DNA from 3 places in the Vibrio pelagius genome. Region 2 is predicted to be linked to each of the others. Evidence: riboswitches for the same ligand, from Rfam matches in the RefSeq annotation. Region 2 holds a riboswitch; each other region holds the start of a gene.
What was found. A riboswitch is a leader RNA that binds a small molecule or an ion and turns the genes downstream of it on or off. The one in region 2 is predicted to bind thiamine pyrophosphate.
Positions count from the first base shown of each region.

Region 1: it holds a riboswitch for thiamine pyrophosphate, as region 2 does, so the genes downstream of both, thiB (thiamine ABC transporter substrate binding subunit) here and thiC (phosphomethylpyrimidine synthase ThiC) in region 2, are expected to answer to the same signal.
Region 3: it holds a riboswitch for thiamine pyrophosphate, as region 2 does, so the genes downstream of both, thiD (bifunctional hydroxymethylpyrimidine kinase/phosphomethylpyrimidine kinase) here and thiC (phosphomethylpyrimidine synthase ThiC) in region 2, are expected to answer to the same signal.

Region 1 covers NZ_AP025503.1:2,803,919-2,813,914, forward strand. Annotated here, with positions in the region: gene pmbA (metalloprotease PmbA) at 1-319, opposite strand, end outside; gene yjgA (ribosome biogenesis factor YjgA) at 438-965, shown strand; gene thiQ (thiamine ABC transporter ATP-binding protein) at 1,075-1,779, opposite strand; gene thiP (thiamine/thiamine pyrophosphate ABC transporter permease ThiP) at 1,779-3,377, opposite strand; gene thiB (thiamine ABC transporter substrate binding subunit) at 3,448-4,440, opposite strand; TPP riboswitch at 4,493-4,612, opposite strand; gene vsple_RS12405 (flavin prenyltransferase UbiX) at 4,656-5,279, opposite strand; gene mpl (UDP-N-acetylmuramate:L-alanyl-gamma-D-glutamyl-meso-diaminopimelate ligase) at 5,319-6,677, opposite strand; gene fbp (class 1 fructose-bisphosphatase) at 6,946-7,962, shown strand; gene vsple_RS12420 (DUF2799 domain-containing protein) at 8,038-8,388, opposite strand; gene vsple_RS12425 (gamma-glutamylcyclotransferase family protein) at 8,468-8,815, opposite strand; gene tamB (autotransporter assembly complex protein TamB) at 8,840-9,996, opposite strand, start outside.
Region 2 covers NZ_AP025503.1:3,111,147-3,121,142, reverse strand. Annotated here, with positions in the region: gene vsple_RS13930 (multicopper oxidase family protein) at 384-1,766, shown strand; gene crcB (fluoride efflux transporter CrcB) at 1,876-2,259, shown strand; TPP riboswitch at 2,326-2,424, shown strand; gene thiC (phosphomethylpyrimidine synthase ThiC) at 2,583-4,523, shown strand; gene vsple_RS13915 (thiamine phosphate synthase) at 4,523-5,905, shown strand; gene vsple_RS13910 (HesA/MoeB/ThiF family protein) at 5,895-6,650, shown strand; gene thiS (sulfur carrier protein ThiS) at 6,686-6,940, shown strand; gene vsple_RS13900 (thiazole synthase) at 6,945-7,712, shown strand; gene thiH (2-iminoacetate synthase ThiH) at 7,733-8,845, shown strand; gene vsple_RS13890 (aminopeptidase P family protein) at 8,975-9,996, opposite strand, start outside.
Region 3 covers NZ_AP025504.1:1,285,403-1,295,398, reverse strand. Annotated here, with positions in the region: gene vsple_RS19820 (ABC transporter permease) at 22-765, opposite strand; gene vsple_RS19815 (ABC transporter ATP-binding protein) at 818-1,597, opposite strand; gene thiD (bifunctional hydroxymethylpyrimidine kinase/phosphomethylpyrimidine kinase) at 1,587-2,447, opposite strand; TPP riboswitch at 2,551-2,662, opposite strand; gene vsple_RS19805 (ABC transporter substrate-binding protein) at 2,891-4,579, opposite strand; gene vsple_RS19800 (MFS transporter) at 4,671-5,882, shown strand; gene vsple_RS19795 (methyl-accepting chemotaxis protein) at 6,021-7,574, opposite strand; gene napH (quinol dehydrogenase ferredoxin subunit NapH) at 7,903-8,748, opposite strand; gene napG (ferredoxin-type protein NapG) at 8,748-9,527, opposite strand; gene vsple_RS19780 (ABC transporter substrate-binding protein) at 9,952-9,996, shown strand, end outside.

The sequences.
Region 1 (9,996 bases), 310 kb from region 2:
GCCCTGCATAAGGATCTTCAGAGGTGTATTGAGCGATATCTAAAGCCGCCGCCACGGTTTGGGCGATCGCCTTTTCGCTCAAATCAGATGTAGATGCACTGCCTTTTTGTTGGCCGCGATAAACAGTAATACCAAGGGCACCATCACTATTAAATTCAACGTTTTCAACCTCACACATGCGTGTAGAGACACTCAAACCTGTTGATTTAGTAATAGCCACCTCTGCAGCATCGGCACTGACTGAAGCCATATCTAACGCTTTTGCTACTGCTGCTTCTAGCTCAACACGTTGCTGAGCGACTTGCTGTTTTACATCCATATCTATTCTATTTTTGAAGGTCTATATTACGTAGGATAACAAGAATTTCGCTTTCTCCCCAAGATTCTTGCTAAAATAGCGGATATATTCGATTGAGATAGTGATATAGGCAAATAAGATGGCTCGCAAAAACCAAAAAGCCCCGTGGGAACCAGAAGAAGAAATCATCTGGGTAAGTAAGACGGAAATGAAAGAGGACATGGAAGCGCTGCAAAAGTTGGGCGAGGAACTCGTGGAGCTTAAGCCTTCTGTACTAGAGAAGTTCCCTCTGTCTGAAGATTTGGCGGAAGCGATTAAAGATGCACAACGCTTTAAAAATGAAGCGAAACGTCGTCAACTGCAGTACATCGGTAAAGTGATGCGCAACGAAGATCCAGAGCCAATTCAAGCGGCTCTAGATAAAGTTCGTAACAAACACTCTCAAGCAACCGCTGAGCTGCACAAGCTTGAGCAATTACGCGACCGTATTGTTGAAGACGGTGATACAGCTATCTCTGAAGTGGTTGAAGCGCACCCTGAAGCAGACCGTCAGCGTCTACGTCAATTAGCGCGTCAGGCAAACAAAGAGAAAAAAGCGGGTAAGCCGGCAAAAGCGTACCGCGAGATCTTCCAAGTTCTAAAAGAACTTAAGCAAGACGAGCTATAAGACTCATCACGCGATCAACAAAGCCTAGCTTCTGCTAGGCTTTTTCATATCTGCGTACTTGCTACTAAGCTCCATATAAATTATAAGCTCAATATTTTAGGTCGAAAGATCACTCGCCAGCACGGACAAAAGAGGCCAATTCAGGCTGTGGGTGTTGCGCTGTGAGTGCATCTATCGCCTCCGCCACCAACACCTGCCCTTTAGCCACAAAGGCAAACTTGTTAGCAATACTGCGAGCATCTCCTAGGTGGTGAGTCACCATGATTACCGTAACATTTCGTTCCGCGGCTAGTTGTTTCACCAAGGCTAACATCTCTTCTCGCAACAAAGGGTCCAGCGCAGAGAATGGTTCGTCTAACAACCAAATAGGGTGTGGCTGCACAAAACACCGAGCTAATGCGACACGCTGACGCTGTCCACCAGAAAGATGCTCCGGTAATCGATCAAGATACTGTTCGACACCGACTTGCTCTGCCGCTTGTTGTACTTGCTGTTGCTGCGCTTTGGTTAGTTTAAGGCCTGGGTGCAGCCCTAAGCCGATATTTTCTCTAACCGTAAGGTGCGCAAACAAATTGTGCTCTTGAAATAACATAGCAAGTGGACGCTGGTAAGCATCCAAACCAACAAGCGATTGACCGGAAACCGAAATAGCGCCTGATGACGGTTCTATGAATCCCGCAATCAATGCCAGCAAGGTCGACTTACCCGCACCACTCGGCCCCATCAAGGCAACAACATCACCTTGTTCAGCCATAAAATCAAAATGAAACAGCTCCTGATGATAGTGGTAATCAACCTCTTGCATCACTAACATTAGGCACCTCTCTGGTTAGATGTTCGAGTAAATAAGAATTCAATTAAACTAAAGCTGCCAACGCTCAGCATCAGCAAGCTCACTGAAACCACAGCAGCAGCCTCCATCTGATAACTGCCTAGTAACTGGAATAGATACAGAGGGAGAGTTCTAAAATCGGCACTGCCAAACAGTGCAATGGCACTCAAGTCCCCCATCGACAACATGAAACTAATCGAGAAGGCTTGCGCCATAGGTTTACGCAGCGCTCGCCACTCCACCAGCTTAAACCGGTGCCAACCTTTCATACCTAAACTCGCGCACAAATACTGATATTGCTGAGCAACGTGCAGCATCGGCTGAGCTAAGTTTTTGATCACATACGGGAGCGCCATTAAGCTATTAACGGCAATCACAACAAAAAAGGCCAAGCTAAACACGTCGGTTATCGAACGTAACAGCAGGAAGATACCAGTACTCACCACTAAGCCGGGGGTCACCAATATAATAGTACCTATCAATTCGATCTTATCGGCGCGAAATGACTTGTTTTGCAAGCGCCATGCTCGACTGGTCATCAAAATGGCCACTCCAACCAAAAGCGCAATCACACTCGCACTGAGCGCTACTTTCAATGAATTAAACAAAGCTAACCAAAACGGTTCACTGGTTAACACCGCCATCGCTTCACTGTTTAAGCCACCCACAATGACCATCAACAGTGGCGGTAAAACCAGTAATGAGGCTACGATGATCCAAAAGCTGTCCCAAGCTTTTGAGCTATAGGTGTCCTTAACCAAAAACTTCGCTTCAGACAGTTGACCAACGCTGACAGAAACAGGCTTAGAAAGGCGTTGAATACTCACCGCTAGTACACCACAGAGTAGCATCTGCCATATCGCTAGTAGAGCACCGGCTTGCAGATCAAAATCAAATTTAATCGCTTGATAGATAGCAAGCTCGATGGTTGTCGACTTAGGACCACCGCCCAATGCCATCACAGTTGCAAAACTGGTAAAGCAGAGCATAAAGACTAAACCACACACATGCGGCAGCTGCTGCTTAAGGCGCGGCCATTCAACCCACTTAAATTTATCCCAGTGACTCATTCCAAGGTGTGCACATAACTTGTGTTGCTCAACCGGAACCGTATCTAAAGCTTGTAACAACAATCGACTTGCATAAGGCAGATTGAAAAAGACATGCGCAAGCAAAATGCCATTCAACCCATAGATAGAAAATGGCAAGTCCATATCAATAGCTTGAAGCAGTTTCGCCAGCCAACCACTATTACCATAGATGGCCAAAATACCAAATACGCCGACCAATACTGGCAGAACCAAAGTGGAAGCAAACAGCCTTAGCAGTAGGGAACGACCTGGGAATTGGCGGCGAGATAAGGCATGTGCCACAGGAACCGCAAATACAACGCTCAATAACATGGATAGCGTTGCTTGATAAAAACTGAATTTGGTAACGTGCCAGTAATATGGATCAGACCATACTTGGCTGATATCAAGAGAAGGGGCATTGCTTAGCAATGCCCCTACTGATGAAACCACAAAGGCGGTAATGGTCAACGCGACCCAAATACCCACCTTAGGTGTATTCTTTAACATAAAGAGTGATTATCTCGATGTTGAGCCTCTAATGGGAATAGAGGCTCAATGCCCAACATCGGGCTCTTAATTAAAAAGTCAGGGCGTTTTGCCACTCACGAATCCACGGCTTGCGCTTCTCAGCCACTTCTTCAGAAGTGAAGCTTAGGGATTTATTAGGCATCGTCAGCTGTTCAAACCCTTTTGGTAGCTCGACATCCGTCACTGGGTACATCCAGTTGCCCGTTGGCATCGCCGATTGGAATTCGTCACTCAGAATGAACGCCATGAACTCATCAGCTAGCTTCTCATTATCGCTGCCTTTCACTTTTGCAGCCACTTCAACTTGCGTGTAATGACCTTCCGCAAAATCAGCAGACGCATATTTCGTGTCACTCTCAGCGATGATGTGGTAAGCCGGAGAAGTCGTGTATGAGAGCACCATATCTGACTCACCCTCAAGGAACATAGAGTAAGCTTCAGACCAGCCTTTAGTCACAGTAACGGTTTTCTTGGAAAGCTGTTTCCACGCTTGAGTTGCATCGTCGCCATAAACCGACTTCATCCACAGCATCAGACCTTGGCCTGGCGTTGAAGTACGCGGATCTTGGTAAATCACCTTGAGATCGTCACGCTGTTCAACCAACTCTTTCAAGCTCTTAGGTGGGTTTGATAGCTTTTCTGTGTTGTAGATAAATGAGAAGTAACCGAAGTCATAAGGAACAAAGGTGCTGTCATCCCAGCCATTAGGTAGCACTACCGAAGAGGTATCGACACTATGCTCGGCAAGTAGACCCGTTTTCTTCGCTTCCGCCATTAGGTTTTGATCAAGGCCAAGCACCACATCGGCTTTGCTATTGCCACCCTCTAGACGCAAGCGGTTTAGAATTGATACTCCGTCTTCCAGCGCAACAAAGTTCACATCACAGCCACATTTCTCTTCAAATGCTTTCTCTACAGCAGGACGCGGGCCCCAGTCTGCAGCGAAAGAATCATAAGTATATACCGTAAGAGTATTATCGGACGCTAGTGCGGAAAAAGAAGCCGCTGTAGTAACAGCAAGAGTGGTTAATGCAAATTTCACTGGACGCTCTCCGTGGTCTGAGCGGCACAGGCTTGAGGGAGGACAATGGAAACGTACTGCCTAACTCAATTCCTACGCCAGCATTATCTGGTTCAGGTTTACGGGTCCCAAGTTGACACTTGATCTCAGCCACCATTCATTATTTGAATGGTTAGCTCCCCGATGAGTAAGCAGAATTGTAATTGTATTTTAACCAATAAGCTACAAAGTTCGCCTTAATGACGCTGATCGTAGCCCCATCTTGGTACTAAACCCTGCTCTATCCCTAGGTGGTCAAGAATGCGAGCTACCATGAAATCGACAAGGTCATCGATCGATTTTGGCTGATGATAGAAACCCGGAGCCGCTGGCATGATGGTCACTCCCATCGTCGAGAGTTTGTGCATATTTTCCAAGTGTAGCGTCGAGAATGGCGTCTCTCGAACCACTAACAACAACTGACCGCGCTCTTTCATAACGACATCGGCAGCGCGTTCAATCAAGTTATCAGACATGCCGTGAGCTATCGATGCAACGCTTCCTGCTGAACATGGGCAAACCACCATCTGCTTAGGCGCGGCAGAGCCTGAAGCAACAGGAGAGAACCAATCGTCTTTACCGCACACCACCAAACGGTCAGGATCGCAGTTCAGGTATTTGACCAACACTGCTTTGGCCGCATCAGGGCCTGAAGGCAGCTTGAGATCATGTTCGGTCGCTAGCACTACTCTCGCAGCCGACGATATTAACAGGTATACCTTATAATCAGCGGCAAGTAGGCACTCTAATAAGCGCAAGCCGTATGGGGCACCAGAAGCGCCGGTGAATGCGAGGGTAATCGCTTTACTCTGTTTGGTCATGATCTCTTGTACTTCTTAAATCGATTAGAACGCGTGTATTTAACCTTTGGCCGCCAATCCATCAAGCAATTTCTGATGTATACCACCAAAACCACCATTGCTCATCACTAAGATTTGGTCACCCGGTTGCGCTTGCTCAATAATGCTCGTGACTAAAGAATCTAGATCGTCACTGACAATAGCGGGCTGATGACAAGCGTCTGCGACCTCTTGAACCGACCAATCGATGTTATCTGGTTGGAACAAGAAAGTGCGGTCCGCTTGCTTCAACGAATCGGCAAGGGTTTCTTTATGCACGCCTCGCTTCATCGTAGCAGAGCGAGGCTCCAATACGGCGATAATTTTACTGTTGCCTACCTTATTACGTAGGCCACCTAGAGTGAGTTCAATTGCCGTTGGGTGATGCGCAAAATCGTCGTATACCGTAACTCCAGCCACTTCCCCTTTTAGCTCTAAACGACGCTTGGTATTGATAAACTTGGCCAAAGACTCACACGCCAGGTCGGGAGTCACGCCGACATGTCTAGCGGCAGCGATCGCCATCAAAGCATTATTGACGTTGTGATCCCCCACCAACGGCCATTCAACCTGGCCGACACATTCACCTTGGAACAACACGTTGAACTGCGAGCCATCTTTGACTCGCTTTTCAGCACGCCAATCCGCCTCTTCACCCGCAAATTCCGTTTCACTCCAACACCCGCGAGACAATACATCCTCAAGAGCACGATCCTGTTGAGGAGCAAAAATTCGCCCATTGCCCGGAACAGTACGAATCAAGTGATGGAATTGACGTTTAATCGCCTCCAAATCGTCGAAAATATCCGCATGGTCAAACTCAAGATTGTTCATTACCAAGGTTCTCGGGTGGTAATGAACAAACTTAGAACGCTTATCAAAAAAAGCACTGTCGTACTCATCGGCCTCAACCACAAAGAACATGCTTTCACCCAGTCGAGCAGAGATACCAAAGTTACCCAACACTCCTCCAACTAAGAAGCCAGGCGCATAACCACAATCTTCTAAAATCCACGCTAGCATACTGGCTGTTGTGGTTTTTCCATGAGTGCCCGAAACCGCCAGAACCCAGCGGTCATGCAGCAGGAACTCTTGTAACCACTGTGGACCCGAGGTGTATTTCAGGTTGTTATCTAGTACATATTCAACACAAGGATTACCGCGACTCATCGCATTGCCAATCACCACTAGATCGGGTCTTGGCTCCAGTTGGCTCGGGTCAAAACCTTCAATAATATCGATGCCTTGTGACTCTAATAGTGTGCTCATTGGTGGGTAAACATTGGCATCACAACCTGTCACTTTGTGACCTAATTGACGGGCTAATACCGCTGCACCACCCATAAAGGTGCCGCAAATTCCTAAGATATGAATATGCATATATCGCTTCCAAAAACGGGCAAAAAGACTGCTTTATTAATCAAGATTATGTGCATTTCTTATCATGAATCGCCCAATAAAAGCGAGCCTCAATGCAAAACAAATCCAGTCGACATTCTAAGTGAGATCTGTGTCGCTTACTTCATTACCATTAAAAAGATCTTAAGTTTAAAATCTGGGTAAGCGACTAGATGAATAATGCCCGCTCAAGAGGCAACCCAATAGCGCTTGAATCCCCCAATTATTCAGAGAAGTTTAAGGAAATAACATGTCTGAGATGCGCACCCTTGGTGAGTTCATTGTTGAGAAACAAAGTGACTTTCCCCATGCAAGTGGTGATCTATCATCCCTTTTATCGTCGATCCGTCTTGCTGCGAAAATCGTTAACCGAGAAATCAATAAAGCGGGTCTTGTCGACATTACAGGTGCTGTCGGCACCGACAACGTACAAGGTGAAGCACAACAGAAGCTTGATCTGTACGCAAATGACAAATTCAAAGCAGCTCTGGAAGCGCGTGACCAAGTATGTGGTGTAGCGAGCGAAGAGGAAGACGAAGCGGTAGCTTTCAACAAAGAGTTGAACAAAAACGCTAAATACGTAGTGCTAATGGACCCTCTAGATGGTTCATCAAATATCGATGTAAACGTGTCTGTAGGTACGATCTTCTCGATCTACCGTCGCGTATCGCCTATCGGTACACCACCAACTCAAGAAGACTTCCTTCAGCCTGGCAACAAACAAGTTGCAGCGGGCTACGTAATCTATGGCTCTTCAACCATGCTGGTTTACACAACCGGTAATGGCGTGAACGGCTTCACTTACGACCCATCGCTGGGCACTTTCTGTCTTTCTCACGAAAACATGATGATCCCTGATGAAGGTAAAATCTACTCAATCAATGAAGGCAACTACATTCGTTTCCCAACGGGTGTGAAGAAGTACATCAAGTACTGCCAAGAGAATGAGCCAAGTGACAACCGCCCATACACATCCCGTTATATTGGTTCTTTGGTATCAGATTTCCACCGTAACCTTCTGAAAGGCGGCATTTATCTGTACCCAAGTACGCAAAGCCACCCGAACGGTAAACTGCGTCTTCTATATGAGTGCAACCCAATTGCTTTCATCATGGAACAAGCAGGCGGCGTAGCTTCTGATGGTGTTCAGCGCATTATGGACATCAAGCCAACCGAACTACACCAACGTGTGCCATTCTTTGTTGGCTCAAAGAATATGGTAAACAAAGTTGAAGAGTTCCTTGAGCTAAACCGAGACGAAGCTTAAAGCTTAATTTTCTCAGATACTAAAAAGCCAGTACTCGTGCGTACTGGCTTTGTTGTATTTAAACTTTGGTAAGATTTAGCGAAGGTCAATTTTAGACTGCGCGCCACCTTCAAACTTAATACGGAACCACTTGTCGATATCATCACAGATACCAAAGTACTGCTCACCTTTGCGGCCTAAGGATCTTGGATTCTGAGAGCAATATTCAATTCGACCAGCCTCGTACCCTTTATCATAAGCAGCATAAAGATCAGGACCAACTGCTGACTCTGCCGACTTTGACAATGTCGCTTGATCTTTTTTCGTGTACCCCTTCATCGCAGTTTGCTCACCAAACAGCTGCCAATCGTCAACATTCGACGTAGATGGTGGAGATTGCGCACAACCGAAAAGTACAACAGAAAACACCAACACTAAATATTTCATAATTTCCTCCTACTAGAGAGACTCATTGAGATTCTTACTACTACGTCGGAACTTTACTCCTAGTTCATACTTCAAACGCTTATTCTCGTTTACACCAGTCACCCGTAAGAATCTCTCGCTGCTCAGATAAATCATACTGATACAAATAAACCCACGCTAATCCAAATATAGTCTCAATTTGTTCACGACGATACTCAGTAGGTACATCTTCGAGTCGATCGAGCGAAGCCAAAACATAGTCGCTCACTATATAGACCTCCCCAAGCACTTTTTTCTTTCCGAATATCATGCCCGGATATGAGCCCAAATCGTACAGCGCAAATTGAGGTGGAGTTACCCAATCGCCTAGCTTCTCACTCTGTTTTAAAAAATGATGGTTATGCTGCCCTTTTCTCAGCGTCCCATAAACAAACACAAGGTGTGACATGGTCAGTTCCAGCCTATCCACTCATTACTCAAACTCGAATTGATAAAGCAGGTCTACCGCGCTGTCAACGCCAGAAACTGCCTCTAAATACAGGTCTTGCATCAAACGGTAACGCACAGTGAACTCTCCCAAAGAGTCGAAAATGCCAACACCATACTTCACTTGCAGACCCGGAAGAATATAACCACTTACGGTTACTTGTGAGTCATCCCCTGAGCCCGCGGTGTCAAGTTGAAGGTCTTGGACACCAAAAGCCTCACCTATCTCGCCCACCACTTTACCACTCTTGGCCAAGCTTAAACCGATTAAGGTTGTGGTCATCGAACCGCTGCCCGCTTCACCATCAATATCTTGCCCACGAAGTAAGTATGACAAAGCATTGGCTTGTGGCATCGACGGTTCTGAGTAGATATCAATTTTTGGCTCAGTTGCTGGCCCTGTCACTCTCACACCTGCGGTCACGTCATCTTGTGTATTGTCAGGATTTCGAATGGCATTGATCGCAACATAGGGTTGGTCTGGTGGGCCATTCATTAAGATCTTGCCCTCTTCAATGATCAAATCCTGTCCAAATGATCGATACGTACCATCAACAATGTTGACTTCACCTGTAATGAAAGGCCCTTGGTCTCTTTGAGCAACATTCAGTTTACCTACCAGGCCACCTTCAAGACCAAATGCAGACAGTTTAAAATCATCACCGATGGAGATATTAATATTGGTTTCGACATTAAACGGTACTTGAGTTTCACCCTCAGGTTGCAGATCTTTGTTAAGAATCACCTGATCTGAAGATACGCCAACGGCACTTGGAGGAAGCTCTTCAACAACAATACGTCCCCACGGCAGTGCAACATCACCAGTAATACGCGCAAGCTTTGGCGAAACATCAATTGTCATGTCCGGCACAACTTTGACTTTGACCATCGGTGGTACATCCACCATCAAAGAGTCGGCAAACACTCGTACCTGAGTACTCCACGCCTCAAGATCTTGCCATTGCCCGTTGCCTTCAACGTCCAATTGACCATCAGAAGTAACAATCGCTGCATCTAGGTTGGCACTGTAACCATCGAAGTCGAGCCCGATGCGGCCATCTGTAATATCCACAGGTGTCACATCGCCCTTCATTTGCATACCATCTACGGTAAACGAGCCAAACACTTGAGGGTGCATTAGAG
Region 2 (9,996 bases):
CCAGCCCAGCCGAATCTCTTCACCCCTGCCATATCCATGGCTCTAGTCGAAAGACTGGAGCTTTTTTCTTTGGCGGAAGAACAGAGCAGCGGATTCTGCCACTACCAAAATCGCGCGTGTTGGGAGCTGGAGTGCCAGCCCAGCTGAATCTCTTCACCCCTGTCATATCCAAGGCTCTAGTCGAAAGACCAGAGCCTTTTTTCGTCTATGGCGTAAATCACGCCATTTCAGAATAGTGGGTCGTGCGGTCTTGTCTTCAATTTTTTAGCGCTGTTTGTGAATACTGATGGTAGTGGGTGCAAGACTCAAAATTAACTTCGTAATGAGAATTGTTATTAATAATCTGTTACATTTTGCACAGGTTAATTTTAGAGTAGAACAGCATGGATATTTCTCGTCGTCAGTTTATTAAATCTTCTATTGCTATATCAGCGTTATCAATCTTACCTGCTTGTAGTGTTACTCAATCTGTCGATGCAAAAGGGCGACATGTATACGACCTAATGGCAGAGCCTGCAACAGCTGAGCTCGTGCCTGGATACACGACTAAAGTACTTGGCTTTGATGGGCAAATACCAGCACCTACCATTCGCTGCCGTCAAGGTGAGAAGGTTGTTATCCGCTTCACCAATAAGCTCGCAGAGCCAACCACAATCCACTGGCACGGCTTAAGAATCCCGATTGAAATGGATGGTGTACCTTTCCTAAGTCAGCCTCCAATCATGCCTGGAGAGACCTTTATTTATGAGTTTACTCCACCAGATGCGGGTACCTTCTGGTATCACCCACATATGAATAGTGTTAAACAGCTAGGAATGGGGTTAGTAGGGCTGATCATTGTTGAAGAGTCTCAGCCCGTAGCTTTTGATGAAGAGTTACCCCTGATGCTTAAACATTGGCATCTTGATAAGCAAGGACAGTGGAAGGATCTGATGATTCCAAGAATGAGTGCTCGTATGGGTACCCCTGGGGAATGGAGTAGTGTGAATGGTGTTCATGAGCCGAAATACCTGATTAAGCAAAACGCGACAACACGTCTGCGAATCGCTAATGTCGACAACACTATTACTTATCCTATTGCGGTCGAGGGTGTGGAGGCTTGGGTTATTGCTATTGATGGCAACCCTGTAAAGACGCCTTATCGACTGACGCAACATAAGGTTGGTCCGGGCATGCGAGTGGATATTGGATTTGTGGCTCCGACTAAAGGTACTACTATAAATGTCTTGCAGATGAAAGGACGTTTTCCATTTTCATTATGTTCATTAGAAGTCGTGGACTCGAACTTGCCATCCGAGCAGGTATTACCTTCTTTACCACTCAACCCGGTTCCTAATCTAGATCTCGATAATGCTACTGAAATCGATTTTTTGTTTGAGTGGGAGGGGGCGATCAGTCCGGCAGGAAAAGATGGCAAGTCGATGCCTAAATTCTGGCTGACGAACAAGCGCGCATGGGAAGGGATGAGTAAGGGTAATATACCTGAGCCACTTGCGACGTTAGAGCTTGGAAAGACATACATTTTCGATCTCAAGAACGTGACTCAGTATCACCACCCGATCCATATTCATGGCCATACCTTTACCGTACTTGAGCTGGATGGTAAGAAAGTCGAAGAGCCATTCCATACAGACACTGTTCTGCTTGGTAAGAATGGGAGTGCTAAGGCTGCTTTCGTTGCTGATAACCCGGGGCGTTGGATGTATCACTGTCATGTTATTGAACATATGAAGACAGGTTTAATGGGTTACATTGAAGTAAAGTGACAGCTGTAACGTTTTGATGTTGAAATGTGTCCAAGGAATTTATTCACAAATTTTCTCGAAAAAAAATTGAGTGAGGCTAGAATATCCTTAAGTCTTATGTGGGGGAATTATGGGTCAGTTTTCAATTTTGGGGTTTATCGCTATCGGTGGTGCATTTGGTGCATGTTCTCGTTATTTAATTTCTGAGTTGTGTGTGGTGCTATTGGGGCGTGGCTTTCCGTACGGCACTCTGACAGTGAATGTCGTCGGTTCATTTATTATGGGCCTACTGATCGCTGCATTCGAGAATGAGATGGTAGCAACCGAACCATGGCGTCAGATTATTGGGTTAGGCTTTCTAGGTGCATTAACGACATTCTCCACCTTCTCTATGGATAACGTGTTGTTGATGCAACAGGGCGCTTTTTTCAAGATGGGGCTTAATGTGCTACTAAATGTGGTATTGAGTATTTCTGCAGCTTGGATTGGCTTTCAGTTGCTAATTAAGAGTTAGTTCTCTAAATTCGTATCAAAATCACACAGGTCGGCTTGGTTTAACCAAGCCGATTTTATATACTAAATTCACTTGTCGGAGTGCCATAAGGCTGAGACCGTTCATTCGGGATCCGTTGAACCTGATCAGGTTAATACCTGCGAAGGGAACAAGAGAAGATATCCTTGCTGGAATTCTCTCTAGCAGACCTATCATTAAGCTAAACATTAGGCCGCTTTTGCCCAATTTGGGTATACCTATGTTCAGCCCCTCTTGTCGCATCTTTCCGCCAAGCATTTTTATCCGAATTTATTATCTAGAATAACGAAGCAAGGAAAAATGCTATGTCGAATCGCAAGCAAGCGAGACTGGAAGCAAAACAGTTTATAGAAACTCTCTCGGTACAACCGTACCCAAATTCAACCAAGGTTTACGTTGAAGGCTCTCGTGCCGATATTCGTGTCCCTATGCGCGAAATCTCTTTAGCCGATAGCCTAATAGGTGGCACCAAAGAAGCGCCTATCTTTGAGCCGAATGAGCCTATTCGCGTTTATGACACTTCGGGTGTGTATACAGACCCAGAGCATGAGATCGATCTTTATAACGGCTTACCGAAGCTGAGAGAGGGCTGGATTGAAGAGCGAGCCGATACCGAACTACTCGATGACGTGAGCTCGGTTTACACCAAAGAGCGCCTAGAAGATGAAACCTTAGATGAGCTTCGTTATGGTAATCTACCACGTATTCGACGTGCTAAAGATGGCCAATGTGTTACTCAAATGCATTATGCTCGTAAAGGAATCATTACCCCAGAAATGGAATACATCGCTCTGCGAGAGAACATGGGAAGAGCTCAGTACCGTGATGAAGTATTAACTCAGCAACATCCAGGTCAAAGCTTTGGGGCTAACCTGCCTAAAGACATTACTCCTGAATTTGTTCGCAGAGAGGTCGCTGAAGGTCGCGCAATTATCCCTTCCAATATCAACCACCCAGAATCTGAACCAATGATCATTGGTCGAAACTTCCTGGTAAAGGTTAATGCAAACATCGGCAACTCTTCCGTGTCATCTTCTATTGAGGAAGAGGTTGAGAAGCTAGTATGGGCAACTCGTTGGGGTGGCGATACCGTGATGGATCTCTCTACTGGGCGAAACATTCATGAGACGCGCGAATGGATACTGCGTAATAGCCCAGTGCCGATTGGTACGGTTCCTATGTATCAAGCTCTAGAAAAGGTTAATGGTGTTGCTGAGAACCTAAACTGGGAAGTGATGCGTGATACTTTGATTGAACAGGCTGAGCAGGGTGTTGACTACTTTACGATTCATGCTGGCTTACTACTTCGTTATGTACCAATGACTGCGAAACGCGTAACCGGTATCGTCTCGCGAGGTGGTTCAATTATCGCTAAGTGGTGCTTGGCTCATCATCAAGAAAGCTTTCTATACACAAACTTCAGAGAGATCTGTGAGATCTGTGCTAAATACGATGTTGCTCTATCGTTAGGTGATGGCTTGCGTCCAGGCTCTGTTGCTGATGCTAATGATGAAGCGCAATTTGCCGAGCTTCGCACGCTAGGCGAGTTAACTAAAATTGCTTGGGAATACGATGTTCAGGTCATTATTGAAGGCCCTGGTCATGTGCCTATGCATATGATCAAAGAGAACATGGACGAGCAGCTTGAACATTGCCATGAAGCGCCGTTTTATACTCTTGGTCCACTGACGACGGATATTGCACCGGGATATGACCATATAACTTCAGGCATCGGAGCGGCCATGATTGGTTGGTACGGATGTGCCATGCTCTGTTATGTAACACCAAAAGAGCATTTAGGCTTACCAAACAAAGAAGACGTTAAAACCGGTCTGATTACCTACAAGCTTGCCGCTCATGCTGGTGACCTAGCCAAAGGTCACCCCGGTGCTCAAGTACGTGATAACGCGTTGTCAAAAGCGCGCTTTGAGTTCCGTTGGGAAGACCAATTCAACCTTTCTCTCGATCCTGAAACGGCGCGCGCTTTCCATGATGAAACCTTGCCACAAGAGTCAGGCAAGGTTGCCCATTTCTGCTCTATGTGCGGACCTAAATTCTGCTCGATGAAGATCTCGCAAGAGGTACGCGAATACGCCAAAGATACAGAGCAGGTTGCTGCTGACCAAGCGATATCGATCAAGATGCTGGATGATCCACTAGAGGGTATGCGTCAAAAATCGCAAGAGTTTCGTGAAACAGGGTCTGAGCTCTATCATCCAGCTGCTACTGCAGAGGTCGCCGATTAATGAATAAAATCCTTATTCCGTCATCATTGATTGATCTAACTGGCTTAGTTCAGCAATGTTTGTTGTTGGCGAAAGAGCAGGGTTTTAGTATCGAAAATGTTGAGTTGGGTGTGATCCCAACTCAATCGATACAGCTCATTCATGACCAACAAACCATTAGTCTTTCAACTGATATCGTCTCTGGTGTCGAAGTCGCGAACAGCTCAGATTACACGCTTTACTATCATTCTAGGTTAAGTGTTAGAGAGTGTAGCCACCAACAAGCAACCGATATTTTCATTGGTATTCCAGACAGAGAGTTGGGGTGTGCTCAGAATTCAAGTCAATTAGATATCTGGCGTCACCCGATCAACGATGAAGTCAGAGCACTTTCTGTTGATCGACATCTGGCTATGCAATTGTCTCCAGAATTACATTTGGCTTGGTTCGTAACTCTATCGATACTCGATTTTCCTATCGAGGATGCGTTAACTCTAGCACGCGCGATGATGTCTCCAACAGCGAATGTTTCACGTGAAACATCGGACCTTGATACTCGTACAATCTCTACAAATCATGTTGTTAGTGAATGGGCATTCGAGTTTAGTGCTTTTCCTACACCTGTTCTTGAAGATGACCGTTTAGGTATTCAAGTTGGCTGGTCTGCTCAAGGCGAAAGCGTGAGTTTCGCCACATTGACCAAACCTAGCCTAGGTCTGTATCCAGTTGTTGATGATGTATCGTGGATTGAACGTCTGTTACCTATGGGTATTAATACCATTCAGCTTAGGATTAAGAACCCACAACAAGCAGATCTCGAGCAACAAGTGAAAAAAGCGATCGAATTGGGGCGTCAATACGATGCGCAAGTCTTCATCAATGATTATTGGCAACTGGCAATTAAGCATGGTGCTTATGGTGTTCACCTTGGCCAAGAGGATATCGAACAATCAAACCTTGCTCAGTTAAGCTCAGCCGGGGTTCACCTTGGTTTATCAACACATGGCTACTACGAATTGCTACGAATCGTGCAGATTCATCCGAGCTACATCGCTTTAGGTCATATATTTCCAACGACGACTAAAGAGATGCCTTCTAAGCCACAAGGTTTGGTTCGTTTAGCTCTATATCAGAAGCTTATTGATACCATTCCATACGGCGCCTCTGGAGGGAGCACAAAGCAACAATTGGGTTTTCCAACAGTAGCAATTGGTGGCATCGATCAGAGCAATGCTGACCAAGTGTGGGAGTGTGGGGTATCGAGCCTTGCGGTTGTACGCGCAATTACTTTATCAAATGACCCACAGTCGGTGATCAACTTCTTTGCCAACCTAATGGATTCGACGCAGGAAATGTCCACTAACAACAATCAAAGTGAACCGAGGGTTGCCTGTGCTGAATGATAGAGAGTTCCTGCGTTATCAACGTCAGGTGTCATTACCGGAAATTGGTGAGGATGGACAGGCACAGCTTGGTCAATCTCATGTTTTAGTTGTCGGTTGTGGCGGTTTAGGCAGTGCCGCTTGTTTGTATTTGGCAGCTGCGGGTATCGGCAAGCTTGTAATTGTGGATGATGATATTGTTGAGAGCAGTAACCTACAAAGGCAAGTCATATACCGTGAACAAGACCTAGGAATACCTAAATCCAGTGCAACAGCGAAACATTTAGCGGAGCTCAATCCTATGGTGCAGGTACGTACCATCAATAAGCGTTTGGAACCCAGTCAGCTTTCGCTTGAGGTTATGTTGGCGGATGTGGTCTTGGATTGTAGTGACAACATGCCGACAAGGCAGTTGATAAACCAAACCTGCTTTGAGCAAAACACCCCGCTTGTCTCTGCTGCCGCTATTGGATGGCAGGGCCAGTTTGCAGTGTTTGACCACCAAGAGTCACAACAATCAGACGCTTGTTATCGATGTTTGTATCCATTTGATGAACTAAAACAGACACAGAAGTGCAGCGAATCTGGTGTTGTAGGTCCTGTGGTTGGGACTATGGGTAACTATCAAGCACTGGCCACTGTTCAAAAACTTGCTACTGGCAAGTTCCACGTCAAAACAAACGAACTGCACCTATTTGATGGTTTGAAAATGCAATGGCAGAAGCTAGCGATAACAAAAGACAGTAGCTGTCAGGTTTGCAGTTAGTGCTGAGTCACAGGCAATAAAGAGAATTAAGAGCAATGACATTATTAGAACAAGCAAGCCTTAAAGGCGCAATTGAAGGTGGTCAGATGATAACAATCGTCATCAACGAACAGCCTCAGCAAATCGTTAATCAGAGCGATCTACAGAAAATTATTCATCAATTTGAGTTACCCGAAATGGGGTGTGTTTTCGCTATCAATAATACGGTGATACCGCGCGGTGAATGGGGTAGCACGTTACTTAGTGAGGGAGATAGCATCTCTCTGTTTCAAGCAATAGCAGGGGGATAACGACATGCTACATATCGGAGATAAGAAGTTTGAATCAAGACTATTTACCGGAACCGGAAAGTTCGCCAATAGCCATTTAATGGCTGAAGCGATACAAGCGTCAGGTTCTCAACTTGCAACTATGGCCCTCAAGCGTGTAGATGTTAACGACCAGCAAGACGACATCTTAAGACCCTTGGTTGAAGCTGGAGTCAGTCTACTACCAAACACTTCAGGCGCCAAAAATGCCAAAGATGCGGTGTTTGCTGCCCAGCTTGCTCGAGAAGCACTAGGAACCAATTGGTTGAAGTTAGAGATTCACCCTGACCCAAAATACTTAATGCCAGATCCTATCGAAACACTCGCAGCTGCAGAGCAGTTGGTTCGTGAAGGGTTTATTGTTCTACCTTATTGTCATGCTGATCCAGTGTTGTGTAAACGCTTAGAAGAGGTGGGTTGTGCCGCGGTAATGCCATTAGGAGCGCCAATCGGTTCGAATAAAGGCATCGTCTCCCATGACTTTTTAGAGATTATTATTGACCAAGCGAACGTTCCTGTTGTTGTTGATGCCGGTATCGGTGCACCTTCGCACGCTGGCCGTGCGATGGAAATGGGTGCAGATGCCGTATTAGTAAACACGGCGATCGCCGCATCGAGCAACCCGGTTGCTATGGCGAAAGCATTCAAGTTAGCCGTTGAATCTGGTCGAATGGCGTATGAGTCTGGTCTGGCCGGCAAGGTCTCTCACGCAGTGGCTTCGAGCCCACTTACTTCATTCTTAGATGAGATGTAACAAATCGACGAGGATTAGCTATGAGTTTCGTGGACCAGTTTAACAAGCTCAATTGGGATGATATTTCGATGTCGATCTATGCCAAAACAGCGAGTGATGTTGAACGCGCATTGAATAAACCAAAGCGTGATTTAGAGGACTTTAAGGCTCTTATCTCTCCTGCTGCAGAGCCTTATCTCGAGCAGATGGCACAGTTGTCGTATTCACTTACGCGCAAGCGATTTGGCAATACCATGTCTTTGTACATACCATTGTACCTGTCGAACTTATGTGCCAATGCATGTACCTACTGTGGCTTTTCGATGGAAAACCGAATTAAGCGCAAGACACTCGACCGCGATGAGATCTCTGCTGAAATCGATGCTATTAAGGCAATGAAGTTTGATAGCGTGTTGTTGGTAACCGGTGAGCATGAAACCAAAGTAGGAATGAAATACTTCCGTGAAATGGTGCCAATGATTAAGGACCAGTTTAACTACCTTGCGATGGAAGTGCAGCCTCTCGACCAGGAGCAATATGCAGAACTTAAAACTCTAGGTCTCGATGCTGTGATGGTTTATCAAGAGACCTATCATCCATCTACCTATGGCGAACACCATCTACGTGGCAACAAAACAGACTTTGAGTATCGCCTTGATACGCCTGATCGTCTGGCTAAAGCAGGCATCGACAAAATTGGTATCGGAGCTTTGATAGGGTTGGAGGAGTGGCGAACTGACTGTTTTTATGTCGCTGCGCATTTGGATTATTTGGAGCGAACGTATTGGCAAACGCGTTATTCGATCTCATTTCCACGTTTGCGTCCTTGCGAAGGGGCTTTGCAGCCTAAATCAGTGATGACGGACAAACAGTTGGTACAGTTGATTTGCGCTTATCGCTTACTTAATCCAGAAGTTGAGTTGTCATTATCGACACGAGAAGCCCCTGCATTTAGAGATAACGTGCTTCCTCTTGGGATCACTTCAATGTCTGCCGCATCGAAAACTCAACCTGGGGGCTATGCGATGGATGACGTTGAACTGGAGCAGTTTGAGATCAGTGATGAACGTAGTGCAGCATCGGTAGAGGATATGATCCGTGCCAAGGGGTTTGACCCTGTATGGCGTGATTGGCATTCAGCGTATTCTGGTTAACCAATTTTGATAGTGTTTCACGTGAAACATACAAAAGAATAAATGAAAATGGTTAGGTAAACCTAATTAAAAGGCTCTTCGATGAAGAGCCTTTGTGTATCTAACTATGGAAGTGCAAGTAGTGGTGCTCTATGAGTGTGCTACCGGTAGAGTCGCAGCACGTAGCCACTCTTTCACATCACCTTCAACTAACGGACTGATGTCATCCCACACTTTCTGATGGTAGTCGTTTAACCACGCTAATTCCGGACGCGTTAGCATATCAACATTGATGTTGTGCTTGTCGATTGGACAGCGTGTTAGTGATTCAAATGACAGAACAGGGAAGTCACCTTGAGTTGGCGTTTCAACCACGAGCTCTAGGTTCTCGATACGAATACCAAAGGCATCCGCTCTGTAGTAACCAGGCTCATTAGATAGCACCATACCTTCGGTTAGCGGTACATCAATTTGCTTCTTCGAAATGCTCGCTGGGCCTTCATGAACACTTAGGAAGTGACCTACGCCGTGACCTGTGCCGTGATCGTAGTCGTAGCCTTCAGCCCAAAGGTGCTGACGAGCTAGGGTATCGATCTGGTAACCACGTGTGCCTTTCGGGAAGCGAGCGCGAGCCACACCAATATGACCTTTCAGTGCCAAGGTGAACTGCTTGATCATCTCTGGTGATGGTTGGCCGATCGCAATGGTGCGAGTGATATCGGTTGTGCCATCTAGGTACTGACCGCCTGAATCGACAAGGTAAAGGGTATTAAGCTCAAGCTTACCTGGTTCAGGTTGATTCTCATGGTTGTAGTGACACATTGCTGCGTTACCACCGGCTGCAGAAATTGTATCAAAGCTTAAGTCCATCAGTGTTGGATCTTGCTGACGGAAAGCCTCTAACTTATCAGATAGCGTTGCTTCATCGTGTAGGTTACCTGCAGCAACTTCGGCATCTAACCAACATAAGAACTGAGTCATCGCAACACCATCGCGAACATGACATGCTTTCATACCCGCGATTTCTACCGCATTTTTTGCTGCTTTTGGCATTAGGCACGGATCCGCTTTGCTGACTACATTAGCGCCCGAGTTTTGTAACACTAGCTTAAACCACGCATTACTGGTTGCTGGGTCCACAAGAACATTTTTGCCTGTTAGGACTTCTAAAC
Region 3 (9,996 bases), on a different replicon from region 2:
TTCTATTTTTATAGATTTTGTTTAGTTGCGGCTTTCCCAAGGGATCGCCTTTTTGAGTAATTTGTCTGTAACAAAGTAGAGTGAGATAGAGAGCACAGCTAAGATAAATAGCGCAGCAAACATCTCATCAATAATCATTCGTGCGTTAGCTTGTAGCATCAGGTAGCCAAGCCCTTCACTTGAACCCACCCATTCACCGACAACCGCACCAATTGGTGCAATCACTACAGCCACACGTACACCTGATGCCAAAGTCGGCAGTGCCGCTGGCAGCTGGATATGACGTAACCTTTGCCATTTGGTGGCGCCCATGGTTTGAGCCAGATCGAGATAGCCACGCGGGGTATTGCGTAAACCGTCGTAGCAGCACGTAGTCACTGGGAAGAAAATAATGATCGCCGCCATCACAACCTTCGAAGCGATACCGTAGCCAAGCCACAGCATCAGGACTGGCGCAATTGCAAAGACAGGAACAGCCTGACTTGCGATCAGAATAGGCAGCAACCAACGTTTAAGCGGTTCGAATAGCAACATTTGAAGTGCGAAGAACAAACCCATCGATAAGCCAAGTAGCAACCCCAGTAGGATCTCTTGGGCGGTAACCCATGTGTGCTTGAACAACACGTCATAGCGTTCAATCAGCTTGTTAAACACTTCCATCGGAGCTGGCAAAATAAAGCTCGGCATTTCAAACACCACAACCACCAACTGCCACAGACCCAGAATAATTACAGTACTTATCACGACACGCAGTAACGGGCTCATAGAGTGATTCTTATAGTTCGATGCCGATTGAGGCTTGGCTAGCGCTTGGGAACTATGCATAGTCTTGCTCCAACTGCTCTAATATTTTCTGCTGAATGCTCGCGCACTGACCATCTAGGGTTCTTGGAGGCAATGTTGTCGGAACTTGCAGTGATTGAGCAGATGCGGGTGAGCCTTGCAACACGTAAAGGTTGTGTGCCAAGCGCACCGCTTCTTGTGGATCATGAGTAATCAAGACCACGGTTTTATCTTGTAGCAAGTGAGCCGCTAAGGTTTGCAGTTTGTGCCTTGTTACCGCATCTAACGCGGAGAAAGGCTCATCCATCAATACGATAGGTTTGTCTTGCATAAGCGTTCGCGCTAACGCAACACGTTGACGCATGCCACCAGACAGTTGTTGTGGCATAGCGTGAGCATAATCAGCAAGCCCAACCGATTTCAGCAAAGACAAAGCTCTTGCGTGGTTGTCTGCATCGCTTAAAGTACTTTCCAAGCTTTGGGTGTCTTTCCCAGTAAAGCGATGGCTTAGACATACGTTATCAATCACCGATAACCAAGGCAGCAGCAGATCTTGCTGTGCCATGTAAGCAACCTTGCCCTCTAGCGATTGACCATCACTCGTCTTCACGACACCTTGCCACTCGATGCTCTCACCCAATAGACCAGCGAGATAACGTAAAATGGTCGTTTTCCCGCAGCCACTTCTGCCCAATAACACGGTCCATTGAGATGCAGGAATCGATAAGCTCAGGCCTTGTAACGTCGGCTGTTGGTTATCGAGATAACGAATGCTGGCACTGGTGATTTCAACGCCAAGGGATTTAGCGGACATCAGCATGACCTGCGTAGAAGTGATTCACAGGTCCGTGCCCTTGACCGACATTTAATTGATCTGCGTGGGCAATCGCTTCCGAGATATAGCGCTTACCAAGCTCAACGGATTGAGTCAGCTCATTCCCTTGCGCAAGGTAAGAGGCAATAGCCGAAGAAAGCGTGCATCCCGTTCCGTGAGTGTTCTTGGTTGGGAAGCGTTTTGCGCTGATGAGAGCAGTGCTTGTTGGCAAAATCATTAGGTCATTGCTGTTTTCGTCTTGCTCTAAGTGGCCACCTTTCAACAGCACTGCTTTCGCACCCAACGCGCGAAGTTCTTCAACCATATCTTGCATGTCGGCTTCGCTTTCAGGAACAGGTTTCCCAGTCAATGCAGCGCCTTCCGGCAAGTTAGGTGTAATGATGTCGGCAAGTGGAATAAGCGTTTCTTTCAAGGTACTGATGGCTGACTGCTCAAGCAACAAGTCGCCACTGGTCGCAACCATTACTGGGTCAATAACCAGATGTTTGGGTTGATACTGCTTAATCTTATCCGCTACAACCTTGATGATGTTTGAATCTGCCAACATGCCGACTTTGACCGCAACGACGTTCAGGTCACTGAATACTGCATCAAGCTGGCTTGCAACATGATCTAATGGAATCGGAAAGATGGCGGAAACGCCTTGTGTATTTTGCGACGTGATTGCAGTGATCACTGAACATGCAAAACTACCGGTCGCAGACATGGCTTTGATATCGGCTTGAATACCCGCGCCGCCGCCACTGTCTGAACCCGCAATGGTTAACACAATTGGAGTGCTTGAAGAAATGGACTGAATGTCGATTTGGGTGCTGGAATGCTGTGTCATGGTCGCTCCTACCATCTAAAAGACGCAGGAGAACTGAACTAAAACCGAGATGGCAGGCACCAGAGATCGAAGGATCGATGGAATGAAAGTCGGTACCGCATAGGTTTTAGTATCAATAGTTCCCTACGCCAGTACTAACTGAATCAGGTTCAACGGGTCTCGAAATTCGATCTCAGCAAATACAACATGGTGTAATTGCCCCCCGACTATTTGCATCCATACTAACAGCACTCTTGAGAGTGAGGTAATCATTTTGCAGATTATTATTTACTAAAGCGTGAACGAAATCGTTTTTGTGCGCAAATTCGTCAGGTATTTTGCGTTGTTCACTTTTTATCTCTTATCTTTAATCAACACTTCGAGCTCGTCGTTGCGCGCCTCAATTCGGTTTCTACCTCGCCAATAACGGCAAACGACTTTATCTATTCTAGATTTGTTCTCCTTTAGCGGCCTTCAAAGACAACCTGATTGAAGTCGATCCAGCCATTAGTAAGAAGATCCATCGCATTCACTTTATGAGAGATTCTCATATCTTGCGCGCATTGAAAAAGAGGAATATAGATCGCTTTTCGAATCAATTCGCGCTCAATTCGCTGATAACCTTGTACACGCTTACTTTCATCAGATTGAGCCAAATTATCAAAGACTTGCTGTTCGAACCAAGTCTTTGATTGCTTATTCAGAGTCGCCGTCACGGTGTTAGTGCACAACAACCATCCGAGCCAGGAACTCTCTTTATGTTCACCAAACACCTCACCAGAAACAATAATATCCGCACTCGATTGTCGTTCTACTTGGTCAAATTCAGGGTATGGCAGCACGGTAAGGTTTGAGTTTAAGCCATGCTGACATAGCAAATCAGTGATGTTTTCAGCCGCTTCAATATGCCCAGGCAGCTGATAAGTTAACACCTCCAGCGGTACCTGATTCGCGAAAGACAAGTCCACTGCTTTACCAAGTTTTAAGGGTTCAAGGCTTGTCATTCCTGAGGCTCGTCGATAAATCATAGTGTCTCTCACACCATTCATCGGCAAGGATTGCAGCAACTGTTGGATGTATCGACGATGATTTGCCAACTTCATCCATGCGTTGTTTGCACTGTTTAAACAAGCGTAGATACAGCCCTCTTCCCACTGTTGTACCTGTGTGAATTCATCAGCAATATCCGGGGCAGAGCTGCCATGCACAATATCGCAATGCATTTGAAAGTCATTTGCAGATAAGCCCATGTTCCAGATTTCTACGCCATCTAGCCAAGGTCGATAGCCGTGATAATGAGGAGACGCAGTAAGTAGCGTTCGGTAATCGGTTTGCTCTACCAATCGAAACGCTCCACTTCCGACTATCGTACCGTAGCTGTTCAATTTGGAAACCGATAGCGCACCATGCGCCATCAGCCTTGGCAGATAATGAGACAAACGTTTGGAGCGAATTCGTAAGGTGTACTCGTCGACCACAGAAAACTCATCAATGAGTAAGAACAGACCTCGGCTCACCGAGTTTGACGAGATGATCGATTCATAGGCTGCCTTCACATCAAATGCAGTCAGTGCTGAGCCATCCCAGAACTTAAGTGACTTACGCAGTCGAACCTCTAGCATATCGCCTGTATGCACCCAAGTTTGCGCTAAATCGCCTTCCAACTGGCCTGTATCTCTGTTGAAACGTAACAGGTTCGCATAGAGGTAATCAGCGATGTGCTGTTCAGTACGCCTGGATATTTCATAGGGGATCAAGCTGTGCGTCGCTCGATAAAAAGGGATTTGGAGGATGTCTTGCTCGCTATCTTGCTGTTGATATTGACTAACGAACTCGGCAATAAACTGATCTCGATCTTTGTTTCTGATTAGGTTCAACGCTTGATCGGCTTTTCCCTCGTTCATCCAGAACTTAGCTTGTTCGATTAGTGTGGTGTTTACCGACTCTTTAAGCAGAAGCTGAGGCAAATTACCTCTGCCAACACCCGACTTCCAATCAATGATCGACTCTTCCACCAGCCTTTTGATAACCAACTGAGCGTTACGACGCGTGCAATTCAACGCTTTCGTAATGTCATCCAATGAAATCGGTGTCCATCGACCTATCTCGAATCCAAAATCTCGCAAAAATACCAAAGCTAACCAATAACGCATAAAGGTGAAATCCTAAAATTATATTTCTATTTTTCTTCATCTTTTATTTTCAAATAATAACCGTGTTACCAAAAATAAAAAGGATATTTAGATGAATACGTTAGCTGAGTCTCATGGCTCCATCTGGAAGAATAGAACCTTCGTTACGTTGTTTAGCAGTGCTCTGTTTGTGAGCTTTGCGAGCCAAATCTACACACTTGCATTACCGTTGTTAGTGTATGAATTGACCCAATCCTCCGAGTGGATGGGTTGGATGAGAGCCGTTGAGTTTCTGCCCAATCTATTGCTGGCTCTATTTATTGGCGTGTGGGTTGACCGCAGTGATAAAAAGCAGTGGTCGCTGACCATGTTACTTGGTCAGGCTATGACGGTGTTTATCTCGTTCCTGGCGGTTGAGTTCCTAGCTGAGCCATTATGGGTTCTGTTTCCATGTGCTTTCTTGATGATGGCGTTTAACTACGGCTACCACAATGCGCGTATGTCGATTCAGAAAAGCGCGCTTTCTCATGAAACTCAAAATGTGGCCACAGCTCGAATGAGCTCCTTGGGCAGTTTTATGGAAACCGTTGGACCTGTGCTCTCTGGAGCCATCATGTTACTGGCGACGATTCACAACGTCTTTATCGGTGTTGCGCTTTTAATGCTACTGGCTTTTTGGCAGCTCAAAAGGCTCGACGTAAAAACACCCATCAACAGAGACAAACAAAGCACTTTCAATGCCATAAAAGAGGGATGGCAAGCACTACGCAATGAGCAGAACATGTGGTTAATTACTCTTGCAGTCATGATCATCAACACAACAGGTGCCGTATTCTGGATTCAGGCAATCTACTATGCCAAAGCAGATTTAGGGTTAAATGCAGTGGGAGTCAGTTATCTGATCGTCGCTTCTGGCATTGGTGGTCTTATTGGTGCATTCAGCGCCGACAAATTACGCAAGAAATGGGGGCTGGGATGGCTTCTCATTATCTCTATCGCACTCGAATCCATCGGGTTTGTTATTCCACTTATAATGGATAATCAAACAGCGCTTATTGCTGGGTTCTTTTGGGTGTCCGCTGTGGGTCTATATAGCAGCATCTGTATCTGGAGTTACCGCCAAGAAGCCTTTGATGTCAGCGTTCTCGGTCGAGTAAACGGGTTAACAGGCTCGCTATTCAAACTCCTAATGCCATTTGGCCTTGCTAGTTCTGGCTACTTAACATCACTGATTGGTACTCAGTGGCTGTTCGTGGGGTGTTTTGTTACACAGCTACTAACCGCATTTTGGTTAATGACGACCAGTGTTCGTTCTATTCGCTAATCGCATAATAAGATATACAAACGCCCAAAACGAATTTCGCTTTGGGCGTTAAACAGGTACATTGCGCTAATAACTAAGGCTCTTAGTTTTGATCGATTTCTAACTAGACTCACCCTTACTCAATAGAGGCTGATGTTATTAATGAACCTTGAAGACCTCAATCGCGCCTCGTAGGTCTGTGGTTTGTTGATTCACAACCTCCGTCGAGCGCGTATTGTCAGACACGCCTTCAACATTAGTAGTTGTCGTATCTCGAATTACCACAATATTCTGCGCGACTTCATTACACACCATACTCTGCTCTTCCACCGCTGCTGCAATCTGTGTGCTGCTGTCCAAGATTTTCTGCATCTCGTCCATCACAGCTTCAATTTGTTGGTATGCCACTTGCGAGGATTCTACGCTCAACGTCCCTTTAGTACGACAACCTTTCATAGTCGACACAACCGCTTGAGTTTGGCTCTGCACTGAAGTGATGATGCTCGAGATCTCTTCTGTTGACGTTTGGGTCCGACTCGCTAGAGTTCTTACTTCATCTGCAACAACCGCAAAGCCGCGGCCTTGCTCACCGGCACGTGCCGCTTCAATCGCAGCATTCAATGCCAGTAGATTGGTTTGCTCCGCAATCTCATGGATTACGCCTATTACAGAGCTGATTTGAGAAGAGAGCTCTGACAGATGTTCAATCTCACTCTCTGCCGACTCTAACTCATTAGACAGCTCTGTCACCGTCTGCTTGGTCGATTCAATTTCAACTAAGCCCTGCTGCGCTACCATGAACCCTTTTTGTGTATTGCTCGCTGCATGCTCTGTCGTAGCTGCAACTTCCTTGATGGTTTCCCCCATCTCAGTGATGGCGGTTGCAACGCTGTCAGTTTCAAGCTGTTGTTGTTGTAACGAAAGTTCTGTTTGATGACTGTTAGATCTAAGCTGCACCGATACCGCTCCTAGGTTCTCGACACTGCTTTGTACCTGAGTAATCAGACTCTCAATACTCACAATCAGCGTATTAGTACCCTTAGCAATATCACCGATTTCATCGTTAGATTCTGTTGCTCGCAACGTTAAATCATGATCGCGTGCCACTTGGCTAGTAATGAGATTTAAATTAGAGATACTGCGTTGAATGCTGTTGATCAAGCCGTAAGACAACAGAACAAGTGTAATAATGACGAAAGAGAGCGAAATCAAAATAAACTGGTTAATCGAAGACTGTGCAGACTCAATCTCTTGCTCAAACTGCCTCTCGACACTTTCGAAAATACGGTAGATATCATTGTAGAGGTAATCAGACCGAGCGATGATGGTTAAGGCTTTGGTTTCGTCCACTCCATAAATCGGCACTAACGACTCAAACCCTTGTTGGTATTGCGTTATTTCTTTCAGCAGCTTTGGCATATCATCCACAACAACCTCAAGTTCAACAAGGTGAGCAAGTAAAGACTGTGAAAGCGCATTGAAACGATCGTACTCCGTTGAAAACAGAGCAGAGAAGCGGGTATCAGACGAATTCAAAAACTGAAGCTCTATCCTTTTCATCTCTTGCAGTGAAAGCTCTAAATCTTTCACCTCAATCAAGGTTTTTTCTAGTTTTATCAGTTTTAAGTTACTGATTTCAGTGATCAATACGATAACGATAAGCGCACTGATCGCTAGGCCAGTCAGGCCAAAAAGTTTATGTTTTATTTTCATCAAGCAATTCCAAAGCAGCAATACCGACAGAAGCATCTATTATTTATATTCTTCGCTTCTTTAAAGACCACCCGGCCAAACGTTACTACTTTATAAATTTCTTGTTACATTTGTTCAACCATTTAAAATATGAATGTGTTTCATTTTTGAGAACAGTAGTAAATAAACGTTTGGATTCTGAATAAATTTTATGTTTTCGAGTTACCACTCAAATTTTTAATTGGGAATATCAGCCATTGGACGGGAAGGGATTTTATCGATTTGAATAAAAAACCACTTGTCGAGTGCAAGTGGTTTAGAGTGTTCAATACCATTTCAACGAGCTATGTTACTTGTCATCCAACCGGCTTTTAAACTCAAAGACTTTTTCTGCACAGACATCTACACAGCGACCGCAACTGATGCAGTTTTGCGACATTATTCTTCTATCCCCTTCTTTCAAGGGCTGGCGAAGTATCTCTGGCTCGGGACATACATAAAAACAGTCCATACATTTATCGCAGTCTTCGCGACGAACTGCTTTTACGCGAATCACACTCTTACGACCAATCACACCGTACATAGCACCCAATGGGCATAAATGGCCACACCACCCGTGTTCAACGAGCAGCAAATCGACGACAAACACTAAGACTATGAGAATCCATCCTGCCCCCATGCCAAACACTAAGCCTCGATGCAGGGTCGCCACTGGATCAAGCCACGCCCATAAAACCGTGCCAGTGACTGCGCTGCCCACCAGCAACACACCGATTAACCAGTAACGGATTTGCGGTGACCAACGATAACTCGCTTTCAAGCCCATTTTTCTGCGAAGCCAAGCAGCAGCGTCAGTCACAATATTCATTGGGCAAACCCAACCACAGAAGACGCGTGGCGCAACGATCAAATAGAAAGCAATCACTATCCCCGCGCCCGCGAGCACCGTGAGTTCAGGTATGTGACCCGCTGCTATGGTCTGCATCACAATCAAGGGATCACTCAAAGGCACTGTCCCAAGAAGCAGACTCGATGATAGATTGCCTTGCAGGATCCCCCACGTTGGGCCAGCGATAAAACAGACCATAACCGCAATTTGGCATAACCGTCTTAGAATAAGAAACCGATGTGCTCGCCACCAGCCTAAAGTCTCGATCGCTTCTTTACCTGCATTCTTTGCTAGATTCTTAGCCATTATAGATTCCCCTTCTTCAAGGAGTTTAGAGACTCAAGTGCATCAGTGGGAATCACATCTTCAACCGGCGCGTTGTTGAGATCTCTATCGACCTCTTCCCAGCCTAACTGGTAATGTTCACCTAACTTACCCATAGCTAAGTTGGTCGGAATCACCTTAATTGCAGATACGTCAAGAACACACGCCTGTTCACACTTACCACAGCCAGTACAAGCGTCAGAGTGAACGGTTGGGATCAACTTCGCGTGGTATCCGGTTCGATCATTGCGGACATGCTCTAATGTGATCGCTTTATCGATTAACGGACATACTCGATAACATACATCACAACGCAAACCACGCCAGTTAAGGCAGTTTTCGTGGTCGATCAATACCGCCGTACCCATTCGCGCATCATCGATATCTTTAAGTAGTGGGTCCAATGCACCGGTTGGGCATTCCACCACACAAGGGATGTCTTCACACATCTCGCAAGGAATATCTCGAGCATTAAAATAGGGAGTCCCAGAAGGGAGTGGCGAAAGCAGTGTTGCCAATTTTAACGTGTCGTAGGGACAAGCTTGAACACACAAACCACACCTCACACAGGCCGATTCAAACGCCTCGCCCTCTAATGCGCCTGGCGGTCTCACTGGAAGACCAGTTGTATCTCGCGCTTTGCTTTGCATGGATTGCAACCCAAGCACAGTTGCCGCAGCGCCGACCCCTGCCGCGGTTCTTGCGGTGTCACGCAGAAAGCGGCGACGACCTTCAGAGAATTTTGGTTTCGATGACTTCATATACCACCCACTACGCGCAAAGCTGTAGCAACCTTGCTCGTTATTGTTTGCTATCCACGGATTCTTTCTATCAGCTCAATCATTAAAAAGCTCATAGTCAGCTATCTGAGGCATTTGGGCTATCTATATAGGATGGTATGAAAAAGCCATTGACTCAAATCAATGGTTCCCAATTAATACACAAAAGTAGTAGGGATATTTGTCAGCATGATCACATAGTTAACGACAGGCTGAGGAAAAATAATTTCCACACCTCAATCGATATGCACTAAAGTTTATATAAAGAATAATCTCTATTAGATGGACGCGCTAAATGGTATCTCGGAGACGTTTGCTACAATTTTCTTCAGTTGTATTAGTCGTTACTATTTTATACTGCATGACAACTTATAACACGCAAAACTCGAAGTTATATAAAATAACCGTGGCCGTTTCTGAAACTCCACTAAGCGCTCCATTTTTTGTCGCG